Regions from separate parts of the Nocardia sp. NPDC059240 genome, predicted to be linked through region 3. Evidence: riboswitches for the same ligand, from Rfam matches in the RefSeq annotation. Region 3 holds a riboswitch; each other region holds the start of a gene.
The links. Region 3 has a riboswitch for magnesium ahead of ACFXHA_RS19965 (hypothetical protein). Riboswitches for the same ligand answer to the same signal wherever they lie in the genome.
Positions count from the first base shown of each region.

Region 1: linked by a shared signal. The riboswitch ahead of ACFXHA_RS00435 (MgtC/SapB family protein) and the one ahead of ACFXHA_RS19965 (hypothetical protein) in region 3 are both predicted to bind magnesium.
Region 2: linked by a shared signal. The riboswitch ahead of ACFXHA_RS16460 (NRAMP family divalent metal transporter) and the one ahead of ACFXHA_RS19965 (hypothetical protein) in region 3 are both predicted to bind magnesium.

Region 1 covers NZ_JBHZAC010000001.1:91,937-96,834, reverse strand. Annotated here, with positions in the region: gene ACFXHA_RS00460 (winged helix-turn-helix domain-containing protein) at 1-5, shown strand, start outside; gene ACFXHA_RS00455 (hypothetical protein) at 13-435, opposite strand; gene ACFXHA_RS00450 (hypothetical protein) at 1,023-1,421, shown strand; gene ACFXHA_RS00445 (TetR/AcrR family transcriptional regulator) at 1,500-2,126, shown strand; gene ACFXHA_RS00440 (VOC family protein) at 2,147-2,626, opposite strand; M-box (ykoK) riboswitch at 2,786-2,959, shown strand; gene ACFXHA_RS00435 (MgtC/SapB family protein) at 3,179-3,892, shown strand; gene ACFXHA_RS00430 (ABC transporter permease) at 3,889-4,898, shown strand, end outside.
Region 2 covers NZ_JBHZAC010000004.1:386,792-391,689, forward strand. Annotated here, with positions in the region: gene ACFXHA_RS16445 (TetR/AcrR family transcriptional regulator) at 1-231, opposite strand, end outside; gene ACFXHA_RS16450 (APC family permease) at 342-1,724, shown strand; gene ACFXHA_RS16455 (hypothetical protein) at 1,780-2,499, opposite strand; M-box (ykoK) riboswitch at 2,789-2,968, shown strand; gene ACFXHA_RS16460 (NRAMP family divalent metal transporter) at 3,333-4,898, shown strand, end outside.
Region 3 covers NZ_JBHZAC010000005.1:262,281-267,178, forward strand. Annotated here, with positions in the region: gene ACFXHA_RS19955 (Nramp family divalent metal transporter) at 1-869, opposite strand, end outside; gene ACFXHA_RS19960 (magnesium transporter MgtE N-terminal domain-containing protein) at 971-2,305, opposite strand; M-box (ykoK) riboswitch at 2,489-2,660, shown strand; gene ACFXHA_RS19965 (hypothetical protein) at 2,955-3,659, shown strand; M-box (ykoK) riboswitch at 3,766-3,937, shown strand; gene ACFXHA_RS19970 (hypothetical protein) at 4,220-4,402, shown strand; gene ACFXHA_RS19975 (NRAMP family divalent metal transporter) at 4,458-4,898, shown strand, end outside.

The DNA.
Region 1 (4,898 bases), on a different contig from region 3:
ACTAGTCGCACGCTAGTTGCGGTCGGCCATCGCTTTCGCGGCCCAGCGCACGGCGTACCCGACGACGAAGCACGGCAGCGACATCAACGCGAACAGCACTGCGCCGGAGACGAATCCGCTGGCGGTCCCGAGGATCCAGCCCGGCACCGCCGGGTCGCACCCGGCCGACAGGCCCGGCACCGAGGTGCAGTCGTGGAAGGTGCGGGGTCCGGAGTAGCGGCCCCACAGGGCGATCCCGGCCCACACCAGCACGGCGATCACGGCGTTGAACGCGTATCCGCAGCGCACCAGTTTGCGCACGAAGATCAGTGCGCCGAGCTGATCGGAGTAGAGGCCGTCGGCGATGTCGTCGCTGACGCCTAGATGCCGTCCCCATCCGGAGGGTTCGAGGGTTTCGGGCGCGGCGGGTGCTTCGGCGTAGAGAGTTCGGGCCATGAGCGGGTCCTTCTCACCGCGAGCGTTTCTGGGAGCCAGTGGGATTCACGGTGGTGATCGAAACTGGTACGAGCAGTGTCGATCATGGCAGCGCCGGGCGCATCTCGGAGCCTTTGCGCGGGAATCGTGGTCGATCACAATCGGCGCGGCCACCGGTACCGGTGCGGGCGGCGTCACCGAACGCGGGATCGGGTCCGGTTCGGCGACGCCGGGTTTCGCGGCACCCGCTGTGCTGGCGGGAACGCGGGTGCGAGCCGCGGGGAAGCCGGCTCGCCGTGCCCGTCGGCGGGGGCGTCTGCGCGTTGCCGCTCCCCACTGATTCGGACAATCGGAACGTTAGCGGCACGTTAGCTATTCGGCGAATCGGACGGACGAATTAGGGGATCGTTAGGGGCGTCGAGGTTTTCGCGTCGATTGCGGCGAAACCCGTTGATTGCGGGCGATCATGGCGGCTGCCGCGGCGGCGGTCACTACCGGACGAGTAGTCCGATACGCGCGTGTCGGGTCCCCTGAACGCTGACACTTCCCTTATGCGCCAACGGCGTCGCAGATCCCGCATTCACCCTCATCTGGGGAGATGATCGACGATGATCCGGTCACGGAAGTCGGCCCTCACCGCATTCACCGCCTTCGCCGCCGCCGGCGCGGCACTCGTGCTCACCGCACCCGACGCCGGGGCGTACGTCACCAGCGTCACGGTGGCCACCGGTTCGAGCATCGGTGGCGGCTACGGCACCAACTGCTCCTACACGGTCACCGTGAACGGCAGTCCCAACGAATACGTCTGGCTCTACGACAGCGCGTCGGGCAGTTTCAACCCGCAGCAGTTCAGTCTCGGCACCGGCGGCACCGCCACCTCGAGCTGGACGCCGACGGCCAAGGGGCAGCACTATGTGCAGGCCTGGTCCTACAACGGGTCGCAGTGGGCGCTGGTGACAGTCGGCACCGGCATCAATCTGGGCAGCGCCTGCGTGGTCACCGGCTGACCCGCCTGCTCATCAATACCGATCGGTCCGGGGCCGGGTGTGCATGCCCGCCCGGCCCCGGGCATTACTCTTGACCCGGTGCAGACCGAGCAACCGCCCTCCGACGCCGAGCCCCGCATCTGGGGTGGAACGACCCTCACCGAACGCCGTGAGGCGCGCCGGACCGCGCTGCTCGAGGCCGCACTGGATCTGATCGGCGAATCCGGGGCGGGCGCGGTCACCATGCGCGCGGTCTGCCGCCGCGCCACCCTGACCGACCGCTACTTCTACGAATCCTTCGCCAGCCGAGACGAACTGCTCGACGTGCTCTACCGGCAGATCGCCGAGGAGTTCCTGGATCCGATGACCGCCTTCGCCGTCGTCGACGATCCGGTGCGCGACCGCATGCTGTCGGAAACCTTGGTGGACAAGGTCCTCGAGGATCCGCGTAAATCGCGGCTGTTCCTGGTGGAGCCGTATTCCTCGACGGGGCTGGGGCAGACCACGATCGCGGTCATGCCCGCCTTCACCCGGCTGATCCAGGACCACCTCTTCGCCCATATCGACGATCCCGTGCAGCGGCGGCTGGCAGCGGTCACCATGGCCTCGGGCAACGCGGGCATGTTCTCGGCCTGGCTCAACGGCACGCTGCGCGCCACGCGTGAGCAGATCGTGGATCACCTGGTCGAGACCATCGACGCCTATCGCGGTGTGTATCGCGGCTGAAGTCCGCGAATTACGCCGGTTCAGGCCGCATCGGTCGGCATCTCGAAGTCGGAGGGCAGGCCGAGATATTGGGCCAGTGGCGGTCCGCCGCGGCCGAATTCGACCAGTTCGAGGCGCAATCCGTCGGCGGTGCGGTGGTAGTAGACACCGGGCTCGGTGTCGCCGTGCAGCACGACGGCGCTCGCCTCGAGAGGGAAGCCTTGCGCGGCCATCCGTTCGGATTCGGCTCGCGCGTCCGCGGCCCAGTAGCCGATGTGGTGCAGGCCGAGGGTATCCCACACCGTGCCCGGAGTGCGTTGCAGCAGTTCGATATACGGCGGCCCCTGCCGCGAGATGGTCATCCGGGGTGCGGTATCGGCCGGGTCGCCGGGCCCGGACTGATGCCCGCTGGGCACGATCGGTCCCCAGTCGGAGCCCAGCAGTTCGCTGAGTTCGTCCATGGCTGCGCGAAGATCGCTGACCACCACTCCGAGGTGGTAGCCGACGTTGATGATGGGCATCTGCGAGCTCCTCTGTTCGGGGTTCGGACCTGCCCACCGTAACAATCCGACCGATCGGTCGGAATAATGATGGGAGCTGGTTCACGCGAACACCTCCATCGCGACGGCGGTCACATCGATTTGCCGATCGACGGGCACGGGTGTTTACTCATCGCCGCAAGGTGCCGTCGTTAGCTGAGGCTCCTTCACGGATACAGGCCGGCGATCCCGAACGTCGAGAGACGCCCCGGATCAGGACAGGTTGCCCCGAGTTAAGGGGTAGCCCCGACCGGCTCCCACCCGCGGGTGGGTTTACGCCGTGGAGTGCTGAACGTCTTACGAGGGGTGGTACCCGAATCGGCGGTTTTCGCCGTTCCCACTCCCCTGGCATGTGTATGCGCTGTGCCGAGGAGGTGGTGGTCGTGCCCGATGGACCGTATCGAAGTCCGTTAGCCAATCGTTCACTCGGCGACACCGCTGCAATCCCTCGCCCGCTACCGCACGCCCTGTAGCGTCCGATCGGGAGCGTCTGATCTGTAGCGTGCGCCGTCCTCCCCTGTTTCGGAGAATGCAATGACCACGTGGGAAATGCTGCTGCGCCTCGGCACCGGTGTCGGGTTGGGTGCGGTGATCGGGTTCGAGCGCCAGTTCCGGGCGCGGATGGCCGGATTGCGCACCAACGCGCTCGTCGCCGCCGGGGCGACACTGTTCGTGCTGTTGTCCGCGCACGGCTTCAGCGGGCGCGACGCCGATCCGACTCGTGTTGCGGCACAGATCGTTTCGGGTATCGGGTTCCTGGGCGCGGGTGTCATCCTGCGCGACGGGTTCAATATCCGCGGGCTCAATACCGCCGCCACCCTGTGGTGTGCGGCCGCGGTGGGCGCGTTGGCGGGTGCGGGTATGTATCCGACCGCGGTGGCGGGCACGGTGGCGGTGGTCGTGGTGAACACCGCGCTGCGCACGGTGGCGCGCACGGTGGATCGTCCGGTGACCGACGGTCCCGAGGCGCAGGTCGCCCTGTATGCGTTCACCGCCGACACCGATGACGACCACGAGGCGCATGTGCGGGCGCTGCTGGTGCAGTCGTTGACGCGCACCGACTTTCAGCTCAATTCGATCTCGAGCCACGACACCAAACCCGGGCGGGTGCAGGTGCGTGCGGAGTTGACCGGGGACCGGCGCGACGATCGGCAGATGGAGGCGGCGGTGAGCCGGTTGAGCTTGGAGCCGTCGGTGACCAGTGTCGGGTGGCGCACGGTTCCGATGCCGGTGGAGGACGAGCAGTGAACGCGTCACTGCGGTCGTATCCCACCCGCGGCGTGCTGGATAGGCCGCGCTCGCGGTGGGCGGATATCGCGGTGTTCGCGGGCGCGGCCATTCTGATCTGGCTGATCGTGCGGGTCTCGGCGGGCATGCACGTGCCCTTCGACGAGAATTCCGCGCCCACAACGGTGTCCACCGATCCGGGTGAGCTGCCCTACTATGCCGCGCGGTCACTGTTGCGCATGCTGCTGGCCCTGGGACTGTCGATCCTGTTCACCTTCGTCTACGCGACCGCGGCCGCGCGGCTGCCGCGGGCGGAGAAAGTGCTGCTGCCGCTGCTCGACATTCTGCAGTCGGTGCCGATCCTGGGCTTCCTGTCGGTGACGGTGACGGGGTTCATCGCCCTGTTCCCGGGTTCCTCGCTGGGCCTCGAGTGCGCCTCGATCTTCGCGATCTTCACCTCGCAGGCGTGGAACATGACCTTCGCGTTCCACCACAGCCTGGTCTCGCAGCCGCGTGAACTCGATGAGGCCGCCCGGAATCTGAGACTCTCACGCTGGCAACGGTTCTGGCGGGTCGATGTCCCCTCGGGCATGTTCCCGCTGGTGTGGAACGCGATGATGAGTTTCGGCGGCGGCTGGTTCTTCCTGACCGCGGCCGAAGCCATCAGCGTCAACAACCGCCAGTACGTATTGCCGGGCATCGGCTCGTATGTCGCCACCGCCAACGCCGATTCGCAGATCGGGCGGGTGTTGCTGGCCATCGCCGTGATGGTCGTGATGATCATCGGGCTCAATGTACTGTTCTGGCGGCCGCTCACGGTGTGGGCGGAGCGATTCCGCATGGAGGACACCGAATCCGCGGACGCGCCGCGCAGCCTGATGCTGGATCTGTTGCGCCGCAGCCATGTTCCCGGGCTGCTGGGCCGGGCGCTCGGGCCGCTGGTGTACCCGATCGACCGGTTCATGGGTCTGTTCGGGCTGGCCGAGCATCCGCTGTATGTGGCCCCGGCGCGGCGGCGTACCGGGGA
Region 2 (4,898 bases), on a different contig from region 3:
GGTCACCATGGCCAGCCGGTCGCCGAAGAACCGGTCGCTGGCGAAGCGGTGCACCTCGTGCAGCAGGTTGGACAGGTCCTCGAAGTAGTAGTGCACGGTGGCGGGTGACACCCCCGCGCTGCCCGCGATCTCACGGATGCGCAGCCCGTCCGGACCGGGCTCGGCCGCCGCCGCCAGCGCCGCGTCGATGATCGCCCGCCGCGCCCGCTCCTGATCCTTCTTCCGTGCCACCCGAGAACCCTTCCGCCGATCGACAGTTAAGTCATTGTTACGTTGCTTCGCCCCACTTGTCCTGCTGAGTTACCTCATTCTTTGATGGTAAGTCAAAGAAAGGCTCGGCCATGGCGACCTATCCCCAGCAGCTCTCCCGCGCACTCGGCATGGGCGAGAACATCCTCATCACACTGTCCGCGGTGACACCGGCGTCCAGCGTGTTCATCATCATTCCGGCCGTCCTGCTCGCGGCCGGGGGCGCGTCCGTGCTGACCCTCGCGCTCGCCGCGGTGGCCTCGGTGTTCGTGGGCCTCTGCTATGCCGAACTGGCCACCGCATTCCCGATCGCGGGCGGCGAATACACCTGGGCGGCAAGACTGTTGGGACGGTCCAGCGGCTTCGCCATCTTCGTGCTGACGCTGGTGAACGGGGTCCTGATCATCGCGGTGATCGCACTCGGCACCGGCGACTATCTCAGCGTCGCGATTCCCAGTCTCGGCGGGAAATGGGTCGGCGTGGGTGTCATCGCGGTGACCACGGTGGTCGCGCTGCTCAATATCAAGGCGAACGCCTGGGTCACCGGAGTCTTTCTGTGCGTGGAGGTTTCGGCCATCGCGGTACTCGTCGCGCTGGGCGCGACACATGTCGAGCGCGGTCCGGCCACCTTCGTGCACGCGCAGACCATCGGCTCGGACGGCCTGGCGAACGTGGGCATCGGATCCCTGGCGACGCTCATCCCGGTGGCGTTGTTCGCCTACAACGGTTACGGCGCGGCGGTCTACTACGCGGAGGAGACGCGCAACGCCACCCGCACGATCGGCCGCGTGATCATGATCTGCCTGGCTGCCACGGTCGCCATCGAGATCCTGCCGCTGGCCGCCGTGGTGCTGGGCGCGCCGTCGCTCACCGACCTGCTGCACAGCGACGCACCGATGAACTACTTCCTCACCGCCCGTGGCGGTTCGGCGGTGAATACCGCGGTGAGCGTGGGGATCGCGATCGCCATCGTGAACGCCGTCATCGCGATCATCCTGCAGATCGCGCGCCTGCTGTTCGCCTCGGCCCGCGATCGCAGCTGGCCGGATCCGATCGATCGGGCCCTGGGCGCGGTGCATCCGCGCCTGCACACCCCGGTGGTGGCGACCCTGGTGGTGGGTGCGCTCGCGGTGCTGGCCGCCGCACTGCTGCCGATGCACTGGCTCATCGTGGCCACCGGTGCGGGTCTGGTGCTGGTGTATCTGTTCGTGGCGCTCTCGGCGCTGCGAATCCGGCTGGCAGGCAGCGAGATCCGGGGTGGCTATCGCATGCCGTTGTGGCCGTTGCCGCCGGTGATCGTCATCGCGGTGATGCTCTACTCGGCCTACAGCCTGGGCCGCGACGACTGGCAGCAGATCGCGTTCGCGGCGGCGGCCATGGCCGCGGGCTACCTGTACTACGCGCTCTACCTGCATCCGAAGCGCGCTGAGCGCTGGACCCTGCCCGACCCGATCCACGAAGACGGCCCGGCATAGACGAAGGCCCCGGTCGCGCCCTCATCGACACGACCGGGGCCCGAGCCCACGGCGACTACTTCGTCGGAGCCGGGACGAAGGGCTGGTTGATGGTGGTGAAGTACTGGACAGCGGCGGCGATGGCGACGGGGGCCGTGACGAGGATCATGCCCGCGATCGCACCCAGGGCGCCCATGGCCGCGGCACCCGCGAGGCAGCCGACGACGGCACCCGGCAGGAAGAAGAACAGACCGCCGATAATGCCGGTGGCCAGCGACGCGCCGGCTCCCACGGCGATGCCGCCCAGGGCACACCCGACGGCCGCGCCGCCGATGCCGCCGACCAGCGTGCCGATGGTCGCGCCGACGGAGATGGTGTCCTTCATGCGGTTCCAGGCCGCCTGCTCACGGTCGTACGGAGTCTTCCACGGAGCGGTGTCCTCGAACGGCAGGGCGACCGGCTGATAGACGGCGTGCTGCATATCGAACTGCGGTGTCAGAGTGGCGGTCAGGCCACGGATTTCGGCCGCGATGGGGAATACGAAATCGTCGACACGGAAGGTGAGTTCTTGTCCAGCAACTACCGAGCCATCGGCACCGTGGATCTTGAAGACGCCGTTGTCGACGTCCATGGATCCGATATCGGTGGTGATGGTCGCGGTCCGGTCGGTGGCCGATGCCGTGTAGTGGATGGCACCCACATCACCGGTGGTGGGATCGGCATTCACCGTTCCCGCTGTAATTGCTGTGACGGCGGCCACCAATGCGGTAACCGCGGCTAATCCGCTCTTGCGCACTTGATTTACCTCGATTTAATAGGCCCGCGTCATCAGAACTCATCGCAGGTTCAGTTATTGACAAGCAAACTTTAAGTCTGTTCTCAGGGGCAGCAATGGACATTTGCCCTTTAGTGACTCGATACACATATTCAGACCCCGTTGCGCGGCGAATATTCTTGCCGTTCACCTGGATTTCAAAAAGGGGTCACCGACACCGTCCGCGGACCGGCTTGCGGCGCAAGAAGATTCCGGAGAACCGACCGGACCGGATTTGACAACGTCCAGGACCAGGCCCACCATTGCTCAGTCAGCACCTCGCTAGGCGAGGCTCCTGTACGAACACAGGCCACTGATCCGACGACGTCGAGAGACGCCCAGGGTTAGGACAGATCACCCCGGATTAAGGGGTGATCCGAAGTGGCTTCCCCGGGCCGCGAGCCCCCGGATACGTCGTGCAGTGCCGAAGCTCTGACGAGAGGGGTGCGGGGCGACGCCACAGGTGTGTGCCCGAATCCCCTCTTGCCGTGCGCGATGCGACATCACAGGCGGTGACACGGTGGTCACCCGGCAGCGACGTCCCCGTACGTCCCGGCGGCAAGGAGGTGAGGGACGAACAATGAGTTCCGGCGATAGTCCGTATCCGAGTATGGATTTCCGAATCCCCACGTCCCCGGCTTGCCGCATTCCGGTCACCGGCTGATCCGTTCCCACACCGCTCCGCCCCGCGTCGTCCCGACGCCGGTCGCGGACCGACGTGTGCCTCGAACCGGTTCACCGTGCCCGAAATCGCTTGGCGGCCGGGTGTATTCCGCATGCCGATACACCCGATGATCGAAAGCGAGGGAAGGGCCATGGCCTTCTTCGCGAACGGCTCCCGCCGCTCCACCACCGTCGCCGCACCCGCCGGCGCAGTAGATGCCCGTCCCACCGGTGCTGTCATGGACAGTGCGCACGTCGGCGATATCGTCGGCGCGCTGGGCTCCATCGGCCAGCACGACACCCTCGAGGGCCGCACCCGCGGCCAGCGCCTGCGCATGCTGCTGGCCATCATCGGCCCCGGCCTGATCGTGATGGTCGGCGACAACGACGCCGGCGGCATCGCCACCTATGCGCAGGCCGGACAGAACTACGGCATGGCGCTGGTCTGGACGCTGGTGCTGCTCATCCCGGTGCTGTACGTGAACCAGGAGATGGTGGTGCGCCTCGGCGCGGTCGCCGGGGTCGGGCACGCGCGCTTGATCTTCGATCGGTTCGGCAAGTTCTGGGGCGCGTTCAGCGTGGGCGACCTGTTCATCGTGAACGCGCTGACCATCGTCACCGAGTTCATCGGTGTCTCGATGGCGCTCAACTATTTCGGCCTGCCCAAGGCGATCTCGGTGCCGCTGGCGGCGGTGACGCTGTTCGCCATGGTGGCGGGCGGCTCGTTCCGGCGCTGGGAGCGGTTCCTGTTCGGGCTGATCGCGCTGAACATCGTGATGTTCCCGCTGGCATTCCTGGTGCACCCCAAGGTCTCCGAGGTGGCGCACGGGTTCCTGCCGTCCTTCCCGGGCGGGCTGAACTCGACGCTGCTGCTGCTCATCGTCTCCATCGTCGGCACCACGGTCGCGCCCTGGCAGCTGTTCTTCCAGCAGTCCAATATCGTCGACAAGCGCATCACGCCGCGCTGGATCCGCTACGAGCGCATCGATCTGTGGGTCGGCATCGTGGTCGTCATGGTCGGCGCGGTGGCCATCATGGCCGCGGCGGCCTTCGGTCTCGCGGGCACCGACGCGGTCGGCAACTTCACCGACGCCGGGGCTGTGGCCCAGTCCCTGCACGATCACATGGGCACCACGGTCGGCGCGCTGTTCGCCATGCTGCTGTTGGATGCCTCGCTGATCGGCGCGAACGCGGTCGGCCTGGCCACCACGTACGCCCTCGGCGACACCCTCGGCAAGCGGCACTCGCTGCACTGGAAGGTCAGTGAGGCACCGGCGTTCTACCTCGGTTACGCGGCGCTGCTGGCCGTCGCGGGCGCGGTGTCCTTCAGCCCCGACCATGTGCTGGGTCTGCTGACCCAGGGCGTGCAGGCGCTGGCCGGTGTCCTGCTGCCCTCGGCCACGGTGTTCCTGGTGCTGCTGTGCAATGACAAGGCGGTGCTCGGGCCGTGGGTGAACACGGTGCGCCAGAACATCGTCGCCGGAATCATCGTGTGGTCGCTGGTGCTGCTGTCGCTGGCGCTGACCGCGGCGGTGTTCTTCCCGGGTCTGTCCACGCTCACCATCGAGGTCGGTTTCGGTGTCGGCGCGCTGGTCGGCGTCCTCGGCGGGGCGGGCATGCTGATCGCCTGGCAGCGCGGCAAGCGCCGTGAAACCGAGCGCACCGCACGGGAACTCGGAAACCTGGACCCGGACCAGGTGGAGGAGCTGGAGTCCACT
Region 3 (4,898 bases):
ATGCCGCCCGCGTCGTCGAATTTCCCGACCGCGTCGTTGGCGCGAGCCGCGTAGTCGGCGGTCATCACCAGCGCGGTCGCGCCGAGCACGACGACGAACGCACCGAGGGTGGTGTCGACGCGCTCGTACCCGATGAACCGCGGCGTGATGCGCTTGTCGACGATATTGGACTGCTGGAAGAACAGCTGCCAGGGCGCGACCGTGGTGCCGACGATCGCGATGATCAACAGCACGGCATCGGAACTGATACCGCCCGAGATGCCGGGCACCACGAAAGCCTTTGCCGCACGGCCCCAATCGGGGTGCGACAGCAAGAGCAACGGAATCTGCAGCAGGGTGATGGCGATGAACACGAACATCGCGCGCTCCCACCGGCGGAAGCTGCCCGAGGCCATGATGACCACCAGCGCCACCGCGGCGGTCGGAACCACGATGTACTTGGAGATGCCGAAGTACTCCGCCGCCAGGCTGACACCGATGAACTCGGTGACGATGGTGAGAAAGTTCAGGACGAACAGGTCACCGACGGAGAACCAGCCCCAGCCTCGACCGAAGCGCTCGTTGATGAGCCGGGCGTGGCCGACACCGGTGACCGCGCCGAGCCGAACCACCATCTCCTGGTTCACGATCAGCACGGGGATCAGCAACAGCAGCACCCACAACAGGCTGTAACCGTAGTTCTGCCCGGCCTGCGCGTAGGTGGCCACGCCACCGGCGTCATTGTCGCCGACCATGACGATCAGGCCGGGGCCGACGATCGCGAGCAGCGTCGCCATTCGGGTCTTGAAGGTGCGCGAATGCTCGGTATCGCCGAGCTTGATCTTGCCGAACGCGCCTTCGATATCACCCACGTGCGCCGAATCCAGCACGGCGGACTGACGATTCACACCGGGGGATCGGGTCGAAGCCGTATCCACGGGCTTGCGGAGCTCCGGACCCGGTGGCACCGGCGGGTTTTCGTGTGTATTCGTCATAGCTGTGCCGCGCCGTTCGGGTGCTGTGTCGGGGTCTTGCCGGCCGGCGCGGGCTCGCGCACCGGACGCGGCGCGGGCTCGCGGCGTCGCCAGTCCTCGGGAATGATGTCCTCGAGCACGTCGTCGACGGTCACCACACCGAGTACGCGATCCTCGTCGTCGACGACGGGTAGCAGGTAGAGGTTGTAATCCGCCATCAGCAGCGCGATGTCGGTGAGGTCGGCCTCGGGGCCGATGCGCACCGGGTCGGCGTCCATGATCTCGGAGATCGCGCGCCCCGGGTCCGCCTGCAGCAGCGCGATCACCGACACCACGCCGACGAGCTGCCCGCCCTCGACCACGTGCATCTTCAGCAGCGCCTCGGGCTGCAGCGCGGACGCCGCCGCCACGATCGACAATGCCTGCGACACGGTGGAATTCGGTGCGCAGGAGACAAAATCCACATTCATGAGTCCACCCGCGCTGTCGGGGTTGAAGCCCATCAGCGTGATGACCTTGACGCGCTGCCCGGGCGGCATCAGATCCAGTACCCGGCGGCGACGCGACTGGCGGAGTTCGAGAATGGAGTCGGCCGCGTCGTCGGCGCGCATGCGCCCGAGCAGGGCCGCGACCTCGCCGTCGGACATGGAGTTCAGGATCCGGCTGGACTGATCGGAATCCAGCTCCTCGAACACGTCGGCCTCGAGCTCCGGATCGCCGTGCACCTGGTCGAGGATCTCGCCGCGCTCATGCTTGTCGGCATCCTCGAGCAGGTCGGCGAGCTCGGCGGGCTTGAGGCCGCGCAAACGAACGCTGATGCCGCGTGCGGTCTGCGACCCGCTGTGCCCGATCAGGGGTTCGAACGCCTTCCAATCCCGCGAGGCATGACCGCCGGAAGATCTGATCAGTCCGAAGAACTGGGCCGGGCGGCGGGTGTCGAGCCGGGCCAGCACCCACCCCTCGGGAGTCTGGTCGAGTTCGACGTCGTAGGCGCGCACCAGTTCCGCGGCGGCGACGTCGATGAGGCGATGCCCGAGGATGTCCGCCTTCAGCAGCACCTCGCCGTCGCGGCGCTCGAAGGAGCGCAGGTCGACCTTGTTGACCGACAGCACGATCCGATCGGCGCCGAACTCGCGGATGCGATCGGCCGAGACGAACACCTGACGCCCGCCGACGCCGACGACCACGCCGGTGATCGCCGGATAGGCGTCGCCACCGGTCAGCCGCACGATCAAATCGTCTACGCGGCCGATGGATTCGCCGGATCCGGCGATCACGGGAGACTTGAGCAACTGCGACAGATGGAGGGTCGCGGCCGAATCCGGTATCGGCTGCGGTGTGGCTTCGGTCATAAGCACTCCTGTCTCGGCGTCCCCGGCGAACCGGCGACTACAGCCTCACCCTGCACCGTGGCCGGTGCCAATACTCGAATTCTGGCTCAACGGAGGGTATCGAACAGACCAACGAAACACCCCCATCGGCAAATGTCTGAATTGACTTATCAAACTCATTGGTGCCAAGCTGTGCCCCGTAATACAGCACCTCGCTAGGCGAGGCTCCTGCGTGAACAAAGGCCACTGATCCGACGACGTCGAGAGACGCCCAGGCTCAGGACAGGTTTCCCCGGATTAAGGGGTCACCCCAAGTGGCTTCCCAGGCAATGGGATACGTCGCGTAGTGCCGAAGCTCTGACGAGAGAGGTGCCCACCCGATTCGGTCTTCTACCTGGGTGGACTCCTCGTGTGCACACGTGCTGGCGCCCCCGTGCGCCCCGGCCGCAAGGAGGTGAGGAACAACAGTGCCATCCGGCGATAGTCCGCATCCCAGTCTCTTGTTCCCCGCACTCGTTTGCGGGTGGAAACACGCCACACGAGCCTGACAATTCACGAAACCCCTTTTACGCGACCGCATGCTGTCCGCTGCGCGGCCGTGTAATTCGTGCTGGCCATTTCACCCCCATTCGAATTCATCGTCCCACTGAATTTCGAAGGTTTTATCTCGATGAGGAAGCTCACCGCTTACACCCTGGCCGCCGCTACCGCTCTCGGCGTCGTGGCCTGCAACGCACAGGACGCCAAAGCCGATCCGGCACAGGCGAATCCCGGTATCCACTGGACCACCCAGGTGGTCGACAAGTCCGTCGTGCTCACCACCGATCTGGGCTCGCTGACCACCCAGGACGGCCAATTCCAGGTCCGTGACACCACCGGCGGCCTGGTCACCCAGTTCCCGCTGAGCTGGCTCGACAATGCCGGCGCGCACCCGATCGCCGCCCGGATCGACGGCAATACCGCCACTCTCACCCCGAACCTGGACCCGGCCGCCGTCACCCCGGCCCCGGCGCTCCCGGCTCCGGTGGTCAAGGACATCGCCAACCAGGCCGATCAGGACGCCGCCTTCTCCGCCGCGGTCAACCAGTTCGGCATCGTCACCTCCATGGGCACCATGGTCGGCACCCTGGTCGGTGGCGTCGCGGGCTGTGCCATCGGCGCCGCGGGCGGAGCCATCGCCGGTGTCGTGGTCATGTCGGTGCCGACCGGCATCGCGGGCTGTGTCGCCGGTGCGGCCATCGGTATCCCGCTGGGTGCCGCGGCCGGTCTGGTGTTCACCGGTGTGCCCGCCGCCATCGCGGTCGGTATCGGCCTGGCCCAGCGCCTGGCCGCGCCGGACTCCACCCCGGCCCCGGCCGCCGCTCCGGTCGCGTGATCGGTCCGATTGCGCCGGTGAAACTCGCACCGGCGCAATCGGATTCCGTAAAGATGCGATCGACAGCCCTTGACTTGCGGCTTGCGCGGGGTTCACACTTCTTCAGTCAGCACCTCGCTAGGCGAGGCTCCTGTACGAACACAGGCCACTGATCCGACGACGTCGAGAGACGCCCAGGCTCAGGACAGGTTTCCCCGGATTAAGGGGTAACCCCAGGTGGCTTCCCGCGTCGCGGGATACGTCGTGCAGTGCCGAAGCTCTGACGAGAGGGGTGCTCGCCCACCGTTTTTCGGTGCGGCATCCACCCCTTGCGTACTGGCCCAACCGTATCGGCGCCCGCGTGCGTCTCGGCAGCAAGGAGGTGAGGGACGAAAACATGAACGACGACGATCCTTATCCGAGTCCGCTTCGAGAACTCATTTCGTTCCCAGCTTGCTGCGGCCTTCCGAACTCCTGACCGATCCAGTTCGAAGTTCCCACCCCGTCGGGGGTGACTTCGGCGTGTCTTCGGCATGCCCGGAAACGCTTGCGGCAGTTGGCTTCACGCCGAGGAGCAAGTCATGGCCGTCATCGCATTCCCGCACCGCGACACCATCTCGATGCCGGTGTCCCTGATCAATCTCGTCCGCCGGCTCCGTACCAGGGCCCGGCTGACCGATCAGGAACGCCACTACATGGCGGCGGCCCGTCCCAGGGCCGCCCTCTACACCGCCTCGCTGGGCGGCCACCCCTACCACTGGTAGCGGGTCCATCGCCGATACGCAGTACTGCGAAAGATTCAGAGAGGGAGAAACGGTCATGGCCTTTTTCTCCAACGGCGACAGCCGTCATTCCACCGTCGCGGACAGCCCGAACCCGGGTGCCGTCATGGACAGCGCGCACGTCGGCGACATCGTCGGCGCGCTGGGCCGGGTCGGTCAGCACGACACCTCCGAGGGCCGCACCCGTTGGCAGCGTTTCCGCATGCTGCTGGCCATCATGGGGCCGGGTCTCATCGTCATGGTCGGCGACAACGACGCCGGTGGCGTCGCCACCTACGCCCAGGCCGGGCAGAACTACGGCATGGCCCTGGTCTGGACGCTGGTGCTGCTGATTCCGGTGCTCTACGTCAACCAGGAGATGGTGGTCCGGCTCGGCGCGGTCGCCGGGGTCGGGCACGCTCGCCTGATCTTCTCCCGGTTCGGAAAGTTCTGGGGCGCTTTCAGTGTCGGTGACCTGTTCATCGTCAATGCCCTGACC